2 regions of the Micromonospora sp. CPCC 205558 genome follow, and region 2 is predicted to be linked to the other one. Evidence: riboswitches for the same ligand, from Rfam matches in the RefSeq annotation. Region 2 holds a riboswitch; the other holds the start of a gene.
The links. Region 2 has a riboswitch for thiamine pyrophosphate ahead of V6U86_RS30380 (ECF transporter S component). Riboswitches for the same ligand answer to the same signal wherever they lie in the genome.
Positions count from the first base shown of each region.

Region 1: it holds a riboswitch for thiamine pyrophosphate, as region 2 does, so the genes downstream of both, thiE (thiamine phosphate synthase) here and V6U86_RS30380 (ECF transporter S component) in region 2, are expected to answer to the same signal.

Region 1 is NZ_JBAKHR010000003.1:76,167-84,053, reverse strand. Features, by position in the region: gene V6U86_RS04750 (thiamine phosphate synthase) at 1-451, opposite strand, end outside; gene V6U86_RS04745 (thiazole synthase) at 448-1,227, opposite strand; gene thiS (sulfur carrier protein ThiS) at 1,224-1,424, opposite strand; gene thiO (glycine oxidase ThiO) at 1,415-2,578, opposite strand; gene thiE (thiamine phosphate synthase) at 2,572-3,198, opposite strand; TPP riboswitch at 3,193-3,302, opposite strand; gene V6U86_RS04725 (ThuA domain-containing protein) at 3,672-7,887, shown strand, end outside.
Region 2 is NZ_JBAKHR010000041.1:8,066-15,952, reverse strand. Features, by position in the region: gene V6U86_RS30390 (energy-coupling factor transporter transmembrane component T family protein) at 1-233, opposite strand, end outside; gene V6U86_RS30385 (ABC transporter ATP-binding protein) at 230-1,660, opposite strand; gene V6U86_RS30380 (ECF transporter S component) at 1,776-2,363, opposite strand; TPP riboswitch at 2,439-2,543, opposite strand; gene V6U86_RS30375 (alpha/beta fold hydrolase) at 2,651-3,481, shown strand; gene V6U86_RS30370 (SIS domain-containing protein) at 3,599-4,348, shown strand; gene V6U86_RS30365 (DUF6328 family protein) at 4,468-4,971, shown strand; gene V6U86_RS30360 (acyl-CoA dehydrogenase family protein) at 5,058-7,064, shown strand; gene V6U86_RS30355 (hypothetical protein) at 7,112-7,279, opposite strand; gene V6U86_RS30350 (hypothetical protein) at 7,289-7,887, opposite strand, start outside.

The DNA.
Region 1 (7,887 bases), on a different contig from region 2:
CGAGGGCCAGCACGGGCACCGGGCTGACCTCGATCAGCTTGCGCAGCCCGTCGACGGTCAGGGGTGGGCCGTAACCCGGTTTGGTCTTCGTGGGCCAGACCGGGGAGATGGTGGCGTAGTGCTCGGTGGTCAGGCGGTTCAGCTCGGGTTGGTGGTGGCAGGAGCGGCCGACCAAGCCGTGGCGTGGGGGCGGGTACGGGCCGGCGGCGGGAAGGTGCACGGCGTCGCCGCCGAGCGGGTCCGGGCCGGCCACGATGAGGGTTCCGTCGACCTCGGCGAGGATCGCACGCAGGTCGGTCGCCAGGGCGGCGCGTTCGGCGCGGGGCAGGTCCTTCTCCCGCAGCACCACCCAGCGCACTCCCCCGGCCACCGCTCCCGCCACGACCCGGTCGAGCCCGCCCGGCGTGACGAGCCGATCGGTCAACACGACAACACCGGACGGCGCGGTCACAGCTCGGGTCTTCCCTCGTCGGGGGTGGAGGCGAGCGCGTGGAAACGGCGCTCGATCCGGCCGGCCCCGGCCGCCAGTCGGCCCGCCTCGACCGCGTACCGCATCGCGGTGGCCATCGCCACCGGGTCGGCCGCCCGGGTGACCGCGCTCGCCAGCAGCACCCCGTCGCAGCCCAGCTCCATGGCCAGCGCCGCGTCGGACGCGGTGCCGATGCCGGCGTCGAGGATCACCGGCACGTCCACACCCTGGCGGATGAGCCGAATGTGGTGCGGGTTGCCGACGCCGAGCCCCGAACCGATCGGCGAGCCGGCCGGCATCACGGCGGCGCAACCCACGTCGGCGAGGCGGCGGGCGAGCACCGGGTCATCGCTGGTGTACGGCAGCACTGTGAAGCCGTCGGCGACCAACTCCTCGGCGGCACGGAGCAGCTCCACCCCGTCGGGCAGGAGCGTCCGCTCGTCGCCGATCACCTCCAGCTTGACCCAGTCGGTGTCGAACGCGTCCCGGGCCAACCGGGCCACCTTCACCGCCTCGGTCGCGGTGTGGCAGCCGGCGGTGTTGGGCAGCAGGCGTACGCCGCACCGGTCCAGCAGCTCCAGCAAGCCACCGGTGGAGCCCGGCGCGGTGCCCACCCGGCGCAGCGCCACTGTGACGAGTTCGGTCCCGGACGCCCGGATCGCCTGCTCCAACACGTGCAGGTTCGCGGCGCCGCCGGTGCCGAGGATCAGCCGTGAGGTGAAGGTCTCCCCACCCAGCTCGAACGGCATCCCGCTCACCCGCCCTGCGCCGCGGTGAGCACCTCGACCCGGTCACCGTCGCGCAGCATCCGGGCCGGCCAGCCGGTCCGGGGCACCACCTCGCCGTTGACCGCGACCGCCACTCCCCGTGGGTGCGGCACGATGTCGCGGACCAGGTCCGCCACGGAGGCGTCAGCGGCGACGCTGCGCCCGGCCCCGTTCACAGTCAACTCCACGGGCTCCCCTCCATCGTCAGTTCAGGTCCGCCCACCGCGGCACCGGCCGGACGGAAGCGGTCGGCCCGCAACGGCGTGAGCAGCGGGTCGGGTACGCCGCCGAGCACCAGGTCGGCGATCAGGTCGGCGGTGATCGGGGTGAGCACGATGCCGTGCCGGTGATGCCCGGTGGCGGCCAGAACGTCCGGTCGGTCGGGCAGCGGCCCGAGGATCGGCGCGTTGTCCGGGGTGCCCGGGCGCAGCCCGGCGACGGCCTCGACCAGGTCGTACTCGGCCAGTTCGGGCAGCAGGTCGACCCCGGCGCGCAGCAGCCGCTGCACGGCGCCGGCGGTGACGGTGGTGTCCGACCGCTCCTCGACCGTCGCGCCGAGCACCACCTCGCCGCCTGCGCGGGGCACCAGGTAGACGTGCTCGCCGTCGGCGTACCCCCGGATCACGTGCCGGAAGCCCGGCGCGACGCCGTCGGACGCGCGGAGGCGGAGGATCTGGCCCTTCACCGGCCGCACGGGCAGGCCGGTGAGCGCGGCGGCCCCGCAGCCGGCGGCGACCACCGTGACGCCGGCGTCCACGTCGGACAGCTGCCGGACCGGCTGCGGCACGAGCACCACGCCGGCCCGCCGCGCGGCCGTGCGCAGCGCCGGCACCAGCAGCCGGGGGTCGACCTGGTGGTCGGTGGGCGCGAGCGCGCCGCCGCGCACCCGTGGGGCGAGCGCCGGTTCGCGGTCGCGCAGCTCGCTGGGGCGCAGCGGCGTCACGGGCAGGCCCAACCCCTGCTGGTACGCCCAGAGTCGACGCGCCTCGGCCAGGTCGTCGCCGGTGAGCCCGACCATCAGGGTGCCCTCGGTGCGGTAGCCGATCTCGACTCCGGTCGTCTCGGTCAGCTCGGCGGCGAACGCCGGCCAGCGGGCGGCGGACGCCAGCAGCAGCGCGGTCAGCTGCCGCTCACCGAAGTACGCCTCGGCGACCGGGGAGAGCATGCCGGCGGCCACCGCCGACGCCCCCGAGCCGGGTGCTGGATCGTGCACCACCACCCGCAGCCCCCGCGCGGCGCAGCGCCAGGCGATCGCCAGCCCGATCGGGCCCGCCCCCACCACTGCCACGTCCGGCCGGACCCGGTCGCTCGACAGCGGTGACGGGAACCGGCCGGTCAGCACGTCAGGGCCTCGATCAGCTCGGCGGTCGCCCGTGCCGGATCGGCGGCGGTGGAGACGGCACCGACCACCGCCACCCCGTACGCGCCGGCGGCCCGCAGCGCCGGCACCCGGGCGGCGGTCACTCCACCGATCGCGATGACCGGGACGTCGACGGCGTCGACGACGGCGCGTACCCCGGCGGGCCCGATGGGATCCGGCAGGCCGGTCTTGGTGCTGGTGGTGTGGCACGGCCCGACGCCGAGATAGCTGGCGCCTGCCGTGACGGCCTCGCGCGCCGGGCCGGGCGCGCGGGCGGTGGCGCCCAGCACGCCGGTGGGGCCGAGCACCCGGCGGGCGGCGGCGACCGGTAGGTCGTCGGCGCCGACGTGCCCACCGGCGGCACCCACCGCAAGCGCCACGTGCAACCGGTCGTTGACCAGGCACGTCGCCCGGTACGACGCGCAGAGCGCCAGCACCCGCCGGGTCAGGTCGTACGCCTCGCGATCGGTTGCGGAATCCTCGACCCGGACCTGCACCACCAGGTCGGCCTGGGCCACCGTGAGGGCGGCGCGCACCACGGTGAGTGGGTCGCGACCGGGTCGGGTGTCGGTGATGAGATGCAGTCGTCCCAGGGACGGCATGGCAACGCTCCTCCCTGCGCCGGCATTACCCGGATCAGGTTCGACGGTCGGGGGCTGTCAGCCCCCCTCTCAGCCCGGTTCACCGGGCTCCCGTGGGTTACTTGCGTGTCACCGTACGACAGATCCGCCGGCCTGCCAAGGCGCGGGGTGGGCGGCGGCCGCCCGGCCGGGGCCGGGAAAAAACGAGCAAGATCGTTGGGCACTTCATACGGTCCTGTTCGGAATGTCGCCCGCTGTTGCAGAACCGTTACCCGTCTGCATCTTGCCCGACATCGAGCCAGCCGAATTAATTTGTTCAGCGATTCGACAAAATGTCGGTGGGGGCACCCTGGCACGGTGTGACCACCGGCTCCATCAGGGACGGCCTTCGGCGAGCCGACTCCCGCGATCTCTGTCACTACGACACAGGAGGCGGCGTGTCCCGTTCTCGTCGTGCCCGCGTACCAATCACCGCAACCCTAATCTCCCTGGCCATGGCCTCGACCACCCTGTTCGGCACGCCCGCACAGGCGGCCGCCCAGGTCCCCGCACGGGATGCGAAGGCCGCAGCCCCGGTCAGCCAGGTGGCGCCGAAGGCGCCAAAGGCCGCAGCCGATCCCTTCTCCGTCCTCGTCTTCTCCAAGACCGCCGGCTTCCGGCACGACTCCATCCCCACCGGCATCGCCGCCATCCAGCAGCTCGGCGCCGCCAACGGATTCACCGTGGACAACTCCGAGGACGGCGCCGCATTCAACGACGCCAACCTAGCGAAGTACAAGGCGGTGATCTGGCTCTCCACCACCGGTGACGTGCTCAACGCCGACCAGCAGGCGGCGTTCGAGCGCTACGTGAAGGCCGGCGGCGGTTACGTCGGCATCCACGCCGCGTCGGACACCGAGTACAGCTGGGCCTGGTACGGCGACCTGGTCGGCGCGTACTTCGCCAACCACCCGCAGAACCAGACGGCCACGGTCAAGGTGGAGGATCACGCCCACCCGTCCACGGCCGAACTGCCGGACCGATGGTCCCGGTTCGACGAGTGGTACAACTACCAGAGCAACCCTCGGCCGGACGTGCACGTGCTGGCCAGCCTGGACGAGAAGAGCTACACCCCCGGCGCCGGCGCGATGGGTGCCGACCACCCGGTCGCCTGGTGTCAGGACTACGACGGTGGCCGGTCCTGGTACACGGGCCTCGGGCACACCCGGGAGTCGTACGCCGAGCCCGGGTTCCTCTCCCACCTGCTCGGCGGCATCCGGACCGCGGCGGGCGTCGAGAACGCCGACTGTGGCGCCTCGAAGACCTCCAACTTCGAGAAGGTCACGCTGGACAGCAACACCAGCAACCCGATGGAGTTGGACATCGCCCCCGATGGGCGGGTCTTCTACATCGAGCGCGACGGTCGCGTGCAGATCGTGAAGCCGGACACCGGCAACACCGTCACCGCCGTCGACCTGGACGTCTTCACCGGTAACGAGGACGGCCTCATCGGCATCCGGCTCGACCCGGACTTCGCCACGAACAACTGGGTGTACCTGTACTACGCCCCGAACGACGGGGTCACCCGCAACCTGCTGTCCCGGTTCACCGTGACCGGCGACACCATCAGCCTGGCCAGCGAAAAGCAGGTGCTGCGGGTCGACACCCAGCGCAACACCTGCTGCCACGCCGGCGGCAGCATGACCTTCGACGGCGAGGGCAACCTCTACCTGGCCACCGGTGACAACACCAACCCGTTCGAGTCGAACTCGTACTCGCCGATCGACGAGCGGTCGGGTCGCCAGGACTACGACGCGCAGCGCACCTCGGCGAACACGAACGACCTGCGCGGCAAGGTGATCCGGATCCACCCGGAGGACGACGGGACGTACACCGTTCCGGCCGGCAACCTCTTCGCGCCGGGCACCGAGAAGACCCGTCCCGAGATCTACGCGATGGGCTTCCGCAACCCGTTCCGGATCGGCACCGACCCGAAGACCAACACGCTGTACGTCGCGGACTACGGGCCGGACGCCAACTCGGACAACCCGAACCGGGGCCCCCGAGGTCTTGTCGAGTGGAACATCGTCACCCCGGGCAACTACGGCTGGCCGTACTGCACGGGCACGAACGAGGCGTACAACGACTACACGTTCCCGTCCGGCCCGAGCGGTCCGAAGTTCGACTGCGCCGCGCCGGTGAACAACTCGCCCAACAACACCGGCCTGACCAACCTCCCGCCGGTGGTCCCGGCGACCGTCGACTACGGGTACGCCGGTGACGCGCGCTACCCGGAGATCGGCGGCGGCGGCGCCCCGATGGGTGGCCCGGTCTACCGCTACGACGCCGACCTCAACTCCAACCGGAAGTGGCCGGCGTACTACGACGGTAAGGCTCTGCTCGGCGAGTGGAACCAGAACAAGATGTACACCATGCAGCTGACCCCCGACGGCAAGTCGTTGGTGGACATCAACCAGCTGCTCACCGGCATGAGCATGATCCGCCCGATGGACTTCGAGTTCGGTCCGGACGGCGCGCTGTACCTGATCGAGTGGGGCAGCGGCTTCGGCGGCAACAACGACAACTCCGGCGTCTACCGGATCGACTACACCGCCGGCGACCGTGCCCCGATCGCAGTGGCGTCCGCCAACCCGACCTCGGGTCCGGCACCGTTGGCTGTCACGTTCTCCAGCGCCGGCTCCCGGGACCCGGACGGTGGCACGCTCACCTACGCCTGGACGTTCGGCGACGGGCAGACCTCGACCGAGGCCAACCCGACGCACACCTACGCCACGGCGGGCAACTACACCGCCCAGCTCACCGTCACCAACCCCAAGGGTCGTACCGCGGTGGCCAACGTGCCGGTGACCGTGGGCAACACCGCGCCGACGGTCTCCATCGAGTTCCCGCCGGACGGTGGCTTCTTCAACTGGGGTGACCAGGTCCGCTACTCGATCAAGGTGACCGACCCGGAGGACGGGGAGATCGACTGCGACCGGGTCGGGCTGCAGGTGCTGCTCGGTCACGACGAGCACGCCCACCCGCTGGAGCAGCACACCGGCTGCACCGGCACCGTCCAGACGTCGCTCGCCTCCGGGCACGGCGCCGAGGCGAACGTCTTCGCGGTCTTCGAGGCCACCTACACCGACGAGGGTGGTGCCGGCGGGTCCGGCGCGCTGACCGGCCGGCAGATCGAGGTGCTCCAGCCGAAGCAGAAGCAGGCCGAGTACTTCACCGCCACCGGGCGTGCCCCGGTGAGCACCGGCGGCGGCGACGCCGGCGTGCAGCGGGAGACCGGCGCCGACACCGCCGGTGGCGGCCAGAACATCGCCTTCATCGAGGACGGCGACTGGTGGTCGGTGGCCCCGGCTGACCTGACCAACATCACCGAGATCCGGTTCCGGGCCGCCTCGGCCGTCGCTGGCGGTCGGATCGAGGTCCGCGCCGGTGCGGTTGACGGACCGGTGGTCGCCACGGCCGTCGTGCCGTCGACCGGCGCGTGGCAGACGTACACGGACGTGAGCGCACCGGTCACCGGTGCCGCGAGCGGCTCGCTGTACTTCCTGGCCCGCGATCCGAACGGCGGAACGGGTTCGCTGTTCAACGTCAACTGGATGGACTTCGTCGGCCGCGGTGTCACCGAGAACGCGCCGCCGGTGGTCAGCGCCACGGCCACCCCGGCCACCGGCACCGCACCGGTCACCGTCGCCTTCGACGGCACGGCCACCGACGCCGATGGCGACACCCCGCTGACGTACGCCTGGGACTTCGGTGACGGAGGCACGGCGACCACCCTGGACGCCAGCCACACCTACACCAGCCCGGGCACCTTCACGGCCACCCTCACGGTGACCGACAGCAAGGGCGCCAAGGCGTACGCCACGGTGCCGGTGCGGGTCGACGCTCCGGACACGTCCTGCTTCGGGGCGCGTTCGGACGACTTCAACGGCAACAGCCTCGACAAGGAGCGTTGGACCAGCGTCATCCGGGAGAACCAGCTCTACTCGCTCAGTGGCGGCGCGCTGCGGCTGCCCACGGGCGTGGGTGACCTCTACGGTGCTCGCAACGACGCCACCAACCTGGTGCTCCAGCCGGCTCCGACCGGCGCCTGGGAGATGACCACCAAGGTCACCCTGGCGGTGGCGGCCAACTACCAGCAGGCCGGCCTGCTGGTGTACGGCGACGACGACAACTACGCCAAGGTGGACCTGCTGTACAACGGCAGCCGTCGGGTGGAGTTCATCCGGGAGACGGCAGGCACGCCGCGCAACGAGTCCGCCGACGCCACCAACGCACCGGCGGGTGACACCGTGTACCTGCGGGTCACCAGTGACGGGACGAACCTGACCGCGGCCGTCTCCTCCGACGGGCAGACCTTCACCGCGGTCGGCCGTTCGGCCGCGCTCGCCGGCATCACCAACCCGCGGATCGGGGTCTTCGCGCTCAACGGTGGCACTGAGGCACCGGTTGTCGAGGCGGCCTTCGACTCGTTCCAGGTGACGCCGGACGCCCCGGCCGGGCCGGTCGACCCGTCGGACGAGTTCACCGGCGACACGCTGGACAAGTGCCGGTGGGACGCGATCCTGCGGGAGGACCCGGCCGGTTACCGGGTCACCGGTGGCGCGCTGCGGATCGACGTGCCCAACGGTGACATCTACGGCACCGACAACACCGGGCCGAAGAACTTCATCCTCCAGACCGCGCCGTCGGGCGACTGGACCCTGGAGACGA
Region 2 (7,887 bases):
AGGATGCCGGCGGCACTGAGCAGCAGTGGCCAGGCCCGTCGGGCCAGCACCCGGTAACGGATGCCGAACAGCGGCAGGACGGCCAGTTCGAGGGCGATGGCGATCGCTGGCGCCACCGGGTCCAGGGTCGCCAGCAGGGTGAACGAGAAGACCAGTGCGGCGGCGACCTTCGCCACCGGGTTGCGGCGGGCCAACGGCGCGTCCGGAGCGGCGACCGGCTCGATGCTGATCATCGGTCGTCGTCCGGGGCGCGGTGCAGGGTGACGGTGCGGTCGGCGAGCGCGGCGACGAAGTCCGCGTCGTGGGTGACCGTGACCACGCCGTGCCCGGCGTCGCGCAGGTCGGCGAAGAGGTCGACCAGCTCCCGCCAGGTCCGTCGGTCCTGGCCGAAGGTGGGTTCGTCGCAGATCAGCAGGCGTGGCGCGGTGGCCAGGGCGGTCGCGACGCTCAGCCGTCGCGCCTCACCACCCGAGAGGGTGTACGGGTTGGCGGCGGCGAGCCGGGCCAGCCGCAGCCGTTCCAGCAGCCCGGCCACGGTCTCCTTGACCGCCGCCTCGGGTTGGCCGGTGCGGCGCGGGCCGAGCGCCAGCTCGTCGAAGACCGTGCTGGTGACGAACTGGTGCTCCGGATCCTGGAAGACCGACCCGATCCGCCGGGCCAGCGCGGGGGCTCGCCACCGGTGCGGGGGAGTGCGGTGGTCCGGGCCGGCCAGCTCGGCGGACGCGGTGACCCGCCCGGACCTCGGCCGGAGCAGACCGCCGAGCAGCAACGCCAGGGTGGACTTGCCGGCCCCGTTCGGTCCGCGTACGGCGAGTGCTTCACCGGCGCGTACCGCCAGATCGGTGCAGCCCAGCCGGGGTGGCAGGCCGAGCCGGTCGGCGGTGAGCAACAGGTCCCCGGGCCCGGTGGTGGCGGCCCGGGGCGCGATGGGGTGACCAGGCACCCAGACCCCCTCGGCGGCCAGGGCGGCACCGTGGGCGGCGAAGACCGCCTCGGGTGTGCCGTCCGCGCGGACGCCGCCACCCGGTTCCAGGACGACCACCCGGTCGACAAGTGGTAACGCCTCGGCGACCCGGTGCTCGACCAGGATCAGCGTGGTGTCGGCGTCCAGCGCGCCGGCCACCGCCTGTCGGACCAGGTCGGCCCCGGCCGGGTCGAGGTTGGCGGTCGGTTCGTCGAGGAGCAGCAGTGCGGGGCGCAGGGCCAGCGCGCCGGCCAGGGCGAGGCGTTGCTGCTCGCCGCCGGAGAGGGCCGCGGTGTGGCGGTCCCGGGAGTATGGGAAGCCGACCCGGTGCAGCGCCTCGTCAACCCGAGGCCAGATCTCGTCGGCCGGCACTCCCCGGTTTTCCAGCCCGAACGCCACGTCGTCGCCGCAGCGCGCCATCACCAGTTGGGTTTCCGGGTCCTGGAAGACGATGCCGACCCGTTCCCGGCCCTTGCGCGGGTCGAGTCCGTCGATCTCGACGGTGCCCTCCTGCTCGCCGGAGTCGTCGGGAAGCAGCCCGGCCAATGCGCTGAGCAGGGTGCTCTTGCCGGCTCCCGAGGGCCCGAGCAGCAAAACCCGCTCTCCGGCCTCAACCCTCAGGTCGACCCCGCGCACCGCCCATGCGCGCCGCCCGGCGTGCCGCCACCCGAACCCCCGCAGCAGTACCCCACCCACAACCCCACCCCTCCCGGCCCTCCCAGCCCCTGCCCACCTCGTTGATCAAGAGGTTTGCGTCAGCGGAAGCCGATTTGCTGACGCAAACCTCTTGATCAACACCGTTGGGTGGGGGTTAGACCAGGGCTCGGTTTCGGCCTGCTGGGAAGCGGTCCAGGACGCCGGTGTTGGCCAGGGCCTTCGTCAGCAGCCAGCCGCCGAAACCGGCGATCACGGTGGCGCTGACGATGGTGAGCAGCGCGTACGGGATGCGGTAGTCGGTCAGCGCGTAGTCGACGTTCCACACGAAGAAGTCGAACAGCGCGGCGCTGAGGCCGGTCAGCGCGCCCGCGAACACGGCGGTCGGCAGCCGGAACGACCGGTACCGGAAGGCGGCGAAGGCCAGCTCGGCGCCGATGCCCTGCACGATGCCCTGCGGGATCACCGTGCCGGCCCACTGGCTGCCCAGCAGCGCGGACAGGACCGCGGCCACGGTCTCGCAGTAGAGCGCGGCGCCGGGCTTGCGGATGACCAGCCCACCGATCACCGCCGGCATCAGCCAGACGCCGTAGAGCAGCGTCTGCGCCGGCGGGAAGAAGGCGAACGCGCCCTCGGTGGCGCTCCAGACCAGGCCCCAGGCCCAGAAGATGACGCCGAAGGCGACCGCGATCACCGAGGCGACCACGATGTCGATGGTGCGCCAACGGTTGGTGGTGTTGTCCATGATTTGCTCCCAGTTCAAGTGAAGAGAACCAGGAGAAGACGCACGCCGCGTCCGGTGGCACCGGACTGCGGCGCGGCTGGAGGTCGACCGAACTCCCTGCGCTGGCATTACCCAGATCAGGTTCGAGGGTCTGCGGGCGTGCCCGCACTCTCAGCGCTGTGCGCTCCCCTGTCGGATATGAAGTTGTCTCGCTGACGCTAACACCGACCAGGGTCGCGGGCCCAGCAGGGCATCCGCCTGACCTGCGGGAGCGACCGGCCGACCGCCGGCTGGGTACGCTTCCGATCATGCGGGTTGACGCGCGAGGCTTCACGTTCGAGGTGACCGTCGGCGGTCCGGCGGACGGCGTACCCGTCCTGCTGCTGCACGGTTTCCCTCAACACAGTGGTGAGTGGGACGACGTGGTGCCGAGGCTGCACGCGGGTGGGCTGCGCACGTACGCGCTGGACCAGCGCGGCTACTCGCCCGGCGCCCGGCCGACGGCGGTGGCCGACTACCGGATCCCCGAACTCGTTACCGACGTGGTGGCGGTGCTCGACGCGCTCGGGCTGGACGCCGTACACCTGGTCGGTCACGACTGGGGCGCGGTCGTGGCCTGGGCGGTTGCCGCCCGGCACCCCGACCGTGTCCACACGCTGACCGCGGTGTCCGTGCCGCATCCGGCGGCCATGGCGCACGCCCTGAGCACCGACGCCCAACAGAAGGCACGCTCGTCGTACATGGCGCTGTTCCGTAAGCCGGACAAGGCGGAGAAGGTGCTGCTGGCGTGGCACGCAACCGCCCTGCGCAAGCTGCTCGGCGGGGTGGGCGACCCGTCCCGGGTGAACCGTTACGCCGACCCGATGCGCGAGCCGGGGGCGCTCACGGCCGCGCTGAACTGGTACCGGGCGATGTCCCGCGCCGACCTGGCCGACGTCGACCCGGTCGCGGTGCCCACCACGTACGTCTGGAGTGACCGGGACGTCGCCATCGGCCGGACCGCCGCCGAGGCGTGCGCGGCGAACGTCACCGGGGAGTACCGCTTCGTGCAGCTGGCCGGGGTGAGTCACTGGATCCCGGACGCGGCACCGGCCCCACTCGCCGAGGCGATCCTGGCCCGAGCCGGCGGAACGGTCTGAGCCGGCGGAACGGCCTGAGCCGTGCGGGTCAGCGGGGGAGGGCCGAGGTGACGACGGACGGCGGCGGTCGACGTCGCGGTTCGCTGGCTGGCCCGCAATCGAAACGACGGAGGACGTATGACGGTGAGTGCCGAGGACTACCTGGCCGTGGTGACCGAGACGATCGGCCGGGTGGCTGCCAGTCAGCGGGAGGCGGTGGGGCGGGCCGCCGACCTGATCGCCGAGGCCGTTCGAGCCGACGGCGTGGTGCACGCGTTCGGCACCGGGCACTCGGAGGCCCTTGCGATGGAGATCGCCGGCCGGGCGGGCGGCCTGGTGCCGACCAACCGGATCGCGCTCCGCGACCTGGTGCTGCTCGGCGGCGAGCCGGCCGAACGGCTCGGCCCGCTGCTGGAACGGGACCCGGCTGTCGCACACCGCCTCTACGAGCTGGCCCCGGTGCGCCCCACCGACGTCTTCGTGCTCGCCTCGAACTCCGGGGTCAACGGCGCGATGGTGGAGTTCGCCACCCTGGTGAAGGAGCGCGGTCACGGGCTGGTGGCGATCACCTCGGCGCAGCACTCCGGCCGGATGACCTCACGGCACCCGTCCGGGCGCAAGTTGGGCGACATCGCCGACGTGGTGCTCGACAACGGCGCTCCGTACGGCGACGCGACGCTGCCGCTGCCCGGCGGTGGCGCGGTCGGTGCGGTCTCCTCGATAACCGCGGCGCTGCTGGCCCAGCAGGTGACCGTCGAGGTGGTGGCGCGGTTGCTGGCGGCGGGGGAGCGGCCCCCGGTCTACCTGTCGGCGAACATCCCGGACGGCGACGCACACAACAATGAGCTGGAAGCTCGGTACGCGGGCCGCATCCGACGCGGATCCTGACGCCGCCACGAGATGAGCGGCCGATGCCGTGAACCTGTTTCGCGCTCGGCCGGGTGGGGCATTGGCGTTGCTGCCGGCGGCCGGGACCGCCGGCAGTAGCGTCTCACCGGAGGTAGCGCGTGTCCAAGGAGACCGAGAAGCAGCGCTGGCAGCGCAATTTCGCTGATCTGCTGCAGGAGTTGCGGGTCGCCCAGACCGGCGTGCAGATCCTCTTCGCCTTCCTGCTCACCCTGCCGTTCAGTAACGGGTTCACCGAGACCACGGAGTTCCAGCGGGACGTCTACATCGTGGCGTTGCTGGCGGCGGCCGCCGCCACCGCACTGATCATCTCGCCGGTGGCGTTCCACCGGGCGCTGTTCCGGCAGGGCCGAAAGCCGGAGCTGGTCCGCTTCGCGCACCGGATGGCGACCGGTGGCCTCGCCTTCATGCTGATCGCGATGGTCAGCGCCGTGCTGCTGATCACCGACTTCGTGCTGGACCGGCCGATCGCGTTCGTGCTCAGCGCCCTGGCCGGGCTCTGGTTCCTCACCTTCTGGGTGGCGCTGCCGTTCGCGCGGCGCAACTGGGGTGACGAAGACATCGACGATGATGACGACGACCCGGACACGACCATCGGCCGCTGACCGCCACGATCTTCACGCAGCGCTACCCCTGGGTAACAACCGGGGGTAGCGTGGCGGTAGCCGCATCGAGCTTCGAGGGGGCAGCCGTGACCACGACGCAGAACGGCCGACCGGCACCGGACGGCCCCGACTCCGAGCCCGCTCCGAGCGCCGGTGGCGTGGCCGCGCCCTTGCCGACGGAGGCCGGGCAGGTCTCCGAGAAGGAGGCCCGGCAGGTCGCCGAGGCCGCCCGCGAATCCACCTGGGACCGACCCAGCTTCGGTAAGGAGTTGTTCCTCGGCCGGTTCCGGCTCGACCTGATCGACCCGTGGCCCCGATCCGATCCGGACGACGTGGCTCGCGCGGAGGAGTTCCTTGGTCGGTTCCGCGCCTTCCTGACGTCCGAGGTGGACGGTGCCGCCATCGAACGGGACGCAGCCATACCCGACTCGGTGTTCCACGGCCTGGCCGACCTCGGCGCGTTCGGCATGAAGATCGACCGGAAGTACGGCGGTCTCGGGCTGAGCAACCTGCACTACTGCCGGGCGCTCATGCTGGCCGGTTCGGTCAGCCCGGCCATCGGCGCGCTGCTCTCGGCACACCAGTCGATCGGCGTGCCGCAGCCGCTGAAGATGTTCGGCACCGCCGAGCAGAAGCAACGCTTCCTGCCCCGGCTCGCCGCCGGTGAGGTGTCCGCGTTCCTGCTCACCGAGCCCGACGTGGGCTCCGACCCGGCCCGCCTGGGCACCATCGCCGAGCCGACCGAGGACGGCACGGGTTACCGGCTCAACGGGGTGAAGCTCTGGGCCACCAACGGCATCGTGGCCACCCTGCTGGTGGTGATGGCCCGGGTGCCGGCCACCGAGGGGCGTCGCGGCGGCATCACCGCGTTCGTGGTGGACGGCGACAGCCCGGGCATCACTGTCGAGCGGCGCAACGAGTTCATCGGCCTACGCGGCCTGGAGAACAGCCTGACCCGCTTCCACGACGTGTTCGTCCCCGCCGAGAACATCATCGGCGGCGAGGGCAAAGGGCTGAAGATCGCCCTGACCACCCTGAACACCGGTCGGCTCTCGCTGCCGGCGATGTGCGTGGGCGCGGGCAAGTGGGCGTTGAACGTGGCCCGAGGCTGGGCTGCCGACCGGGTCCAGTGGGGGCGGCCGGTGGGTGAGCACGAGGCGGTCGCGCAGAAGCTGTCCTTCATCGCCGCCACCACGTACGGCATGGAGACCATGCTCGACCTCTGCTGCCTGCTCGCCGACGACGACCGTAACGACATCCGGATCGAAGCGGCGCTGGTCAAGCTGTACGCCAGCGAGATGGCCTGGAAGATCGCCGACGAGCTGATCCAGATCCGGGGTGGGCGCGGCTACGAGACGGCCGACTCGCTGGCCGCCCGCGGCGAACGCCCGGCCGCCGTCGAGCAGATGCTGCGCGACCTGCGGATCAACCGGATCTTCGAGGGCTCCACCGAGATCATGCACCTGCTGATCGCCCGGGAGGCGGTCGACGCCCACCTGTCGGTGGCCGGCGACATCATCGACCCGGACGCGGGGCTGGGCCGCAAGGCCCGAGCCGGCGCGCGAGCGGGTGCCTTCTACGCGAGGTGGCTACCCACCCTCGCCGTGGGTCGAGGGCAGAGTCCTTCGGCGTACGCCGAGTTCGCCCCGCTCGCCGCGCACCTGCGCCAGGTGGAGCGTTCGTCGCGCAAGCTGGCCCGGTCGACGTTCTACGCGATGTCTCGTTGGCAGGGAAAGATGGAGCGTAAGCAGGCGTTCCTCGGCCGAGTGGTGGACATCGGCGCCGAGTTGTTCGCGATGTCCGCAGTCTGCGTCCGCGCCACCGCCGAACGGGACAGCCGCCCGGAGAACGTCGAGCTGGCCGACCTGTTCTGCCGGCAGGCGCGGGTGCGGGTGGACGCCCTGTTCGCCGCACTCTGGGACAACACCGACTCGGTCGACACCGCCGCCGCGAAGCGCATCCTCGCCGGCCGCTACGCGGGCCTGGAGGAGGGCGTGCTCACCCCGACCGAGGAGCTGCCCTGGGTGGCCCGCTGGACGCCGGGCCCGTCCGCCGCCGAGGACGTCCGCCGCCGCATCCCACCGAAGCCGTAAGCCCCGCCGGGCAGGCTGGCCGCCGCGCGGGGCGGCGGCGGCGTCGATCAGCGGGAGACCGCCCAGGCCAGCACGCCCGCCAGGATCAGGCCGTTGAGCCCGGCCAGCGCCAGGTACGCCGCGGGTGGGATCTTCTTGCCCCGGCGTACGAAGGAGACCAGGACGGCGGCGTAGCCGAGCAGCAGGACGGCGATGACGACGAGGAAGTAGAACACCCGAAGACCTTAGCGGCCCCGGCCGCGCAGCCCCAGTTGGCGCAGCTCCAACGCGGCCAGCGCGTCGACGGTGGCGTCGTCGCCGCGCCGCCACGCCTCGGCCACGTCCGGCGCGATCCGGGTCAGCCGACCCAGCGGCTGGGTGGCCAATGCGCGCAGGGCGAGCAGGTCCCGGCCGGCCGGCCCGGCAGCCAGTTTCGCGGCCGACCCGGCGCGGCGCATCCAGCGCACCCGCAGCGGCAGCCAACCGAAGAGCACCAGGCCGAGCGGGAAGATCAGCACTGCGATGGTGAGGGCGAGCGCGAGTTGGTCGACCAGGTGCTGCTGGTCCCGGCCGGCGTCGGCGAGCCCTCGGGCGGCGTCGGCGGCCTGCCGGAAAGGCGCGGTCAGCTCGTCACCGACCAGCGGAATCCGGCGGACCTTGCCGCCGGCGTCGGCCAGGTTGTCGGCGAGGCCACTGCCGGCGCCCTCCAGCTTCTGCCCCGGTACGGCGAGCTTCTCAACCAGGTCGTGCAGCCACAGCGCGCCCCGGATCGCCGCGTAGACCCAGGCGACGACGAGCAGGTCGGTGAGCAACTGACGGGCGGCGGTCGGAAACCGATCGGCAT